DNA from 3 places in the uncultured Agrobacterium sp. genome. Region 3 is predicted to be linked to each of the others. Evidence: predicted binding sites of a transcription regulator. Region 3 holds the regulator's gene; each other region holds the start of a gene.

Region 1 (2,269 bases), on a different contig from region 3:
CACGCCTCCGCGCACCTCGGCGAAAACTTCAACCGACCGCAGCCGCTTATTGATGTCGTGGATCGGCATGGAGACGATCAATTCGTCTGCGCCGGTCTCGCCCAGGAACTGCTGAAGCTTGCGATCGATGGTCGCGTGCGAACCGACGGCGGCGTAGCGCAGCGTGTGTTCCACCGTGATCCGCTCCATATCGTTCCAGTAACCGTCCATGCTGTCCACCGGCCGCGGGAAGGGCGTGCGGACATTCTTGCGCAGATTGACGAATTGCTGTTGCGCGGAGGTGAAGAGATGTCGCGCCTCCTCGTCCGTATCGGCACCGACCCCCATGATGCCGACCATCATGTAAGGCTCCGATAACGTCGCGGATGGCTGGAAGCGCTCGCGGTAGATGGCAATCGCATCCATCAGCATGTCCGGGGCGAAGTGCGAGGCGAAAGAATAGGGCAGGCCCAGCGCCGCGGCGAGATGGGCGCTGTAGATGCTTGAGCCCAGAAGCCAGATCGGCACGTTGGAGTTGACACCCGGCACGGCAAGGATTGCCTGGTCCGGCTCGGGGGAGCCGAGATAGCGTTGAAGCTCAACGATGTCATGCGGGAAGTTTTCCGCTCCAGCGTCGAGATTGCGGCGAAGCGCACGCGCCGTGCGCATATCCGTACCCGGTGCCCGACCGAGGCCGAGATCGACACGCCCCGGCAGCAATGCTGCGAGCGTGCCGAACTGTTCGGCAATCACGAGCGGCGAATGGTTCGGCAGCATGACGCCACCCGAGCCGACGCGGATCCGAGAGGTCGCGGCACCCACATGGGCAATGACAATGGACGTGGCGGCGCTGGCGATGCCTGGCATGCCGTGATGTTCGGCAAGCCAGAAACGCTCGTAACCGTTCTCTTCCGCCTTGATGGCCATGCGGCGGGAATTATCGAGCGCCTTGCTTGCGTTCTCTCCGTCGCCAATCGGCGAGAGATCGAGAATGGAAAAGGGAATCATGGCATGCTCCTTGCGGCATTTCTTTGTAAGGAAATGTAATGCGAAGTGTCGCATTTGCCATAGTCGTCGCAGCGAATTGATCCATGGTTCAAAAAAACTGACGGGCTGATGACGCGTAGGGCGTGGCTCCAGTCCGGCTTTTCTCATTGAATGTTTTTGTTTTGTTCACTTATGGCTGGCAGGTTTCAAGCCCACAGGATAGGGTTTGACACATGCAAAACGCGATTCGAATTATCGGCATTGATCCGGGCCTAAGGCGTACCGGCTGGGGCGTCATCGAAACGATTGGCAACAGCCTGCGTTTCGTTGCCTCCGGCACTGTGACGTCCGATGCCGAGATGGACCTCGCGTCGCGCCTTTGCCAGTTGCATGACGGGCTGGCGGATGTCGTGCATTCCTATCAGCCAGATGAAGCAGCTGTTGAACAGACCTTTGTCAACAAGGATGCTGTGGCGACGCTGAAGCTCGGACAGGCGCGTGGCATCGCCATGCTCGTTCCTGCGCGCGCAGGTCTTCATGTTTCCGAATATGCACCGAATGCGGTCAAGAAGGCGGTGATCGGGGTCGGCCACGGGGAAAAGCAGCAGATCCACATGATGCTCAAAATCCTGATGCCGAAGGCCGAGTTCAAGGGCAACGATGCCGCCGATGCGCTGGCGATCGCCATCTGTCATGCACATAACCGCGGTGGCGAGCGGATGCGCCGCATTCTCGCCGCCGGCTAGGCAGACTCTTTTCGGCTTTAAGCTCTCTCTCTCAAACATCACGGACGCGACGATGATCGGCAAACTCAAAGGCACCATAGAAGAAATCGGCGACGACTACGTTCTCGTTGACGTTCATGGCGTCTGCTATGTGGCGCATTGCTCGGCACGCACGCTGTCGCGGCTTGGCTCTGTCGGCGAGGCGGTCGTGCTGTTCATCGAGACCTATGTGCGCGAGGACCAGTTGAAGCTGTTCGGCTTCATGAGTGCTCTGGAACGCGAGTGGTTCAACCTGCTGCAAAGCGTGCAGGGTGTGGGCTCCAAGGTGGCGCTTGCCGTGCTGTCGACGCTCTCGCCATCCGAACTTGCCAATGCCATCGCGTTGCAGGACAAGGCCGTTGTGTCGCGTGCGCCTGGCGTCGGTCCGAAGGTCGCGATCCGCATCGTCACCGAGCTGCGCAACAAGGCCCCTGCTTTTGCCGGAGAAGCGTCAGGTGCCATCGGGCTCAAGCAGGAGATCGGCGAAGGGGCGGCGCCTGCGCCGGTCGCCGATGCCGTCTCGGCTTTGACCAATCTCG
Region 2 (2,269 bases), on a different contig from region 3:
CGGCGCTCTGCGTAGTCTTTGCGAGCGACTCGGCATCGAGATACGCCATGGCCTTAGCGTTACCGGCTTTTCCGCAGGACCACAAAGCAACATGATTTCTCTTTCCGACGGGTCGTCGGTTGAGACACGTCTGCTGGTTGCCTGTGATGGCGTCAAATCGGCGCTGCGCGACATGGCTGGCATCAAGACTGTCCACTGGGCTTATGACCAGTCTGGCATCGTCACCACTGTCGAGCACGAACGCCCGCACAATGGCTGCGCGGAAGAGCATTTCCTGCCGTCCGGCCCATTCGCCATCCTGCCGCTTAAAGGCAATCGCTCCTCGCTGGTGTGGACCGAACGTACTGCGGACGCCGACAGTCTCGTTGCGTCCGACGATCTGATTTTCGAAGAAGAGCTTGAGCGGCGCTTCGGCCACAAGCTCGGACCCATCCGCCCTGTCGGTCCGCGCCGCGCTTTCCCTCTTGGCCTCACGCTCGCCCGCGCTTTCGTCGCACCGCGCATTGCGCTGGCCGGCGACGCCGCTCACGGCATTCACCCAATTTCCGGCCAAGGGCTCAATCTTGGCTTCAAGGATGCGGCAGCGCTGGCGCAAACCGTCGTCGAGGCCGATCGCATCGGGCTCGATATCGGTTCTCTCAACGTGCTGGAGCGCTACCAGTCCTGGCGCCGCTTCGATACCGTGCGTATGGGCGTGACAACCGACGTGCTGAACCGTCTTTTTTCAAACGATGTCGGCCCTATCCGCGTCGCGCGCGATTTCGGGCTTGGCCTCGTCGACCGGATTCCAGCGCTCAAATCCTACTTTATCGGCCAAGCTGCCGGAACCTCGGATCGCAATGGCCCAAAACTGCTGGCGGGACAACCTCTGTAGCCGGCATCGTTCTTTAGCGACATCTGATTCAGCATCTGGTGGCTTTGACGGCAGAGAAAGCCACATCTTGCCGTGAACAAAGACTGAATCTTCTGGAGTCAGCGATTCGTCTCTGATTCGTTCTCAACCTGTTCCGAATCTTGTGGCTTTGGCGTTTCTCGGTAAAAAAGCGTTTTGCGCGACCGTATCCGGCAATCAAATGAGCGAAGACGCCGCTGATAACGCTTTCGTCCTTGCGTTTGGCCCTCTCGATTGCCATGTGTGAAGGACTAAAATGCGGGCGCCCTCACGCCGTGTCCGAAGAGTAGCAGCATCGTCGTTTTCGCGGATAGTACGTTGAATTTTCGCCCCATGATCTTGAGCGGCCGCGGTGTAACGGCCGTTCTTGGACCGACAAATACCGGCAAGACCCATTATGCCATTGAAAGAATGGTGGCGCATGGAAGCGGGGTCATAGGCCTGCCGCTGCGCCTGCTGGCGCGCGAGGTCTATACGCGACTGGTGGAAAAGGTCGGCGCCAACAACGTCGCGCTGATCACCGGCGAAGAGAAGATCTCCCCTCCCCGCGCCAAATATTCCGTCTGTACAGTGGAAGCGATGCCGCGCGAAACCAATGCCGCCTTCGTCGCCATCGACGAGGTACAGCTCGCGGGCGATCTGGAACGCGGCCACATCTTCACCGACCGCATCCTGCACTTGCGCGGCAAGGAAGAGACGCTACTTTTGGGTGCCGGCACTATGCGGCCCATTCTCGAAAAGCTGCTGCCGGGCATCGTGATGGTCGAGCGCCCTCGCCTCTCACAGCTCTTCTATGCGGGCTCGAAGAAGATCACCCGCCTGCCGCAGCGTTCGGCCATCGTCGCCTTCTCCGCCGACGAGGTCTATGCGATTGCCGAACTGGTACGTCGTCAGCGCGGCGGTGCTGCCGTCGTTCTTGGCGCGCTGTCTCCCCGCACCCGCAACGCCCAGGTCGGCCTTTATCAGAATGGCGATGTGGAATACCTTGTCGCGACCGATGCCATCGGCATGGGTCTGAACCTCGATGTCGACCACGTGGCCTTTGCCCAGGACCGTAAATTCGACGGCTACCAGTTCCGCAATCTGAACCCGGCTGAAATGGGCCAGATCGCCGGTCGTGCCGGACGTCATTTGCGCGACGGCACCTTTGGCGTCACGGGCCGGGTCGATCCGCTGGACGATGAACTGGTGGAGCGGATCGAATCACACGAGTTCGATCCGGTCAAAGTGCTGCAATGGCGCACCAAGAATTTCGATTTCTCATCTATCAGAAATCTCCAGGCGAGCCTTGACGCCGCACCAACGGTGCAGGGCCTGTCACGTGCGCTTCCCGCCATCGACCAGCAGGCGCTTGAATATCTGGCGCGCTATCCGGAG
Region 3 (2,269 bases):
CGCTCTTTCTTGCCTCGGCAATTTTTCCAGAGGATGCCGTAACGATCGATGGAGACACTCGCAGCTACAATGGCCGCTTTTTTTGCCCCGATTGCGGTTCACCGGTTTTTGGCCGGAGCGGCGACGAAGTAGAGGTCAATCTCGGTTCACTCGACGAGCCGGATCAATTTGAGCCGACCTACGAGCTTTGGACAATCCGCCGTGAGGCATGGCTTCCGGATTACCCCGCATTGCGCCGTTTCGATCGCGATCGGAAATCGACAGGCCGAACCGAAGAAGGGCGATAGACCCGTGCAGTTTCATTGTCCCATCATTGCTTTTGTCTCCGTTGAGGCGCGGAATACAAAAAAAGCAGGCGATGACCTGCCTTTTTGATTTTGTTCTGAGATTACTGCGCTCAACCGATCCGATGTAGGGTGCCTTCAGTCACCGGTCAGTGATAACGGCGAATGAGACCCACAAGTTTGCCCTGAATTTTGACCCTGTCGGGCCCAAAGATACGGGTTTCATAGGCCGGGTTCGCGGCCTCCAGGGCTATCGAAGCACCCTTGCGGCGGAACCGTTTCAACGTTGCTTCCTCATCATCCACAAGAGCGACGATGATGTCTCCAGGATTGGCCGTGCTGCCATTGCGGATGATCACGGTGTCTCCATCGAAGATGCCGGCCTCGATCATGGAGTCACCCTTGACTTCCAATGCGTAATGTTCACCCGTCCCGATCATGTCCACCGGCACGGCAACATCGTGGGTATTGTTCTGAATGGCGGAGATCGGAACACCGGCAGCGATGCGTCCCATCACAGGAACGGTGACCGCGCTTGAAATCGCATCATTTACGGGTTTTGAAGCAGGGGCAGGTTCCGGCGCTTTCGGCTTTCCGAGGCTACCCTCGATCACGCTTGGGGCGAATCCACGTACGGGCTTCTGCGCGGGTGCGGAATAGGCTTCCGGGAGTTTGATAACCTCCAGCGCTCTTGCCCGGTTCGGCAGACGGCGGATGAAGCCGCGCTCCTCCAAGGCGGTGATCAGACGGTGAATACCGGATTTGGAAGCGAGGTCCAGGGCATCTTTCATCTCATCGAAAGACGGGGGCACGCCGGACTCTTTCATTCGTTCATGAATGAATAGGAGCAGTTCCTGCTGTTTGCGCGTGAGCATGAGAAAACCCTTGGAATGCGTTGCGAGAATTCGCGAAACAAATACAGAACGAACACTATATGTTCCATATGTGTTCTGCAATCCCTTAAAATTCCGCAAACGTTCCGGCTTGCCGTTTCGCTGTCCTGTTTCCGCGCAAATGTGGAAGCTTGCCGCTAGGAATATGACAGCATCCTCCTGAACACGACGATGGCGAGCAGCAGGTTGATCGCTCAGCTTGGTTAGAACCGCGTCTCGCAGGAGAAGGAGCCGACCGAAGCCAGCGTGCGAGGAAGGCCTGGAAGGCGTCGAAACCGGTCCGGGTTTCCTCTGGAGGTGAGAACAGCGAGAATGTTTGTCGCATTTTGCTGGCGCAAGGTTTCAAGCCTGAAGAGCTGGAAAATCGATTCCGATTTTTGGGCTGATGTTGTAAGGCCTTTGCAAGCTCGCAAGGTTGCGGTTGCCGGCGATGTCTGGCGCATGAGTCGTGAGGAATGAGATGACTGTAAAAAACAATTTGAAAGTGGTGGCTGGCGAGGGAAAAGGCGCTGTCTCCTTCTCCAATACGGAACGGTTTTCGCTGATTGCCGGCCCGTGCCAGATGGAAAGCCGCGACCATGCTTTCATGATTGCCGGCACGCTTCACGAATTGTGCGCCAAGCTCGGCATCGGGCTGGTTTACAAGTCCTCTTTCGATAAAGCGAACCGTACTTCTCTTTCCGGCAAGCGCGGTATCGGCCTCGACAGGGCCATGGAAATCTTCACCGACCTCAAGAAAGAGTTCGGCTTTCCGGTGCTGACCGATATCCACACGGAAGAGCAGTGCGCCGTTGTAGCGGAGACCGTCGATGTCCTGCAAATCCCGGCGTTTCTCAGCCGTCAGACCGATCTTCTGGTGGCCGCCGCAAAGACCGGACGGGTCATCAACGTGAAAAAGGGGCAGTTTCTGGCGCCCTGGGATATGAAGAACGTCCTTTCAAAATTGAATGAGAGCGGCAATCCAAATGTTCTTCTCTGCGAACGTGGCGCGTCTTTTGGCTACAATACGCTGGTGTCCGACATGCGGTCGCTGCCGATCATGGCCTCGCTTGGTGCGCCCGTGGTTTTCGATGCGACGCATTCCGTGCAGCA

The links. Region 3 encodes LexA, which represses DNA repair genes until DNA is damaged. Its sites were predicted from a motif close to TGTTCNNNNTGTGTTCNG; they were not measured.
Region 1: the regulator LexA is predicted to act here: its motif matches at 1,139-1,156, upstream of ruvC (crossover junction endodeoxyribonuclease RuvC).
Region 2: the regulator LexA is predicted to act here: its motif matches at 993-1,010, upstream of QZ869_RS15720 (helicase-related protein).

The regions. Positions count from the first base shown of each region.
Region 1 covers NZ_CAJYTV010000003.1:163,796-166,064, forward strand. The annotation lists gene QZ869_RS01745 (LLM class flavin-dependent oxidoreductase) at 1-987, opposite strand, end outside; gene ruvC (crossover junction endodeoxyribonuclease RuvC) at 1,200-1,712, shown strand; gene ruvA (Holliday junction branch migration protein RuvA) at 1,765-2,269, shown strand, end outside.
Region 2 covers NZ_CAJYTV010000017.1:118,350-120,618, reverse strand. The annotation lists gene QZ869_RS15725 (ubiquinone biosynthesis hydroxylase) at 1-874, shown strand, start outside; gene QZ869_RS15720 (helicase-related protein) at 1,226-2,269, shown strand, end outside.
Region 3 covers NZ_CAJYTV010000011.1:588,913-591,181, reverse strand. The annotation lists gene QZ869_RS11345 (GFA family protein) at 1-287, shown strand, start outside; gene lexA (transcriptional repressor LexA) at 434-1,159, opposite strand; gene QZ869_RS11335 (hypothetical protein) at 1,490-1,636, shown strand; gene kdsA (3-deoxy-8-phosphooctulonate synthase) at 1,638-2,269, shown strand, end outside.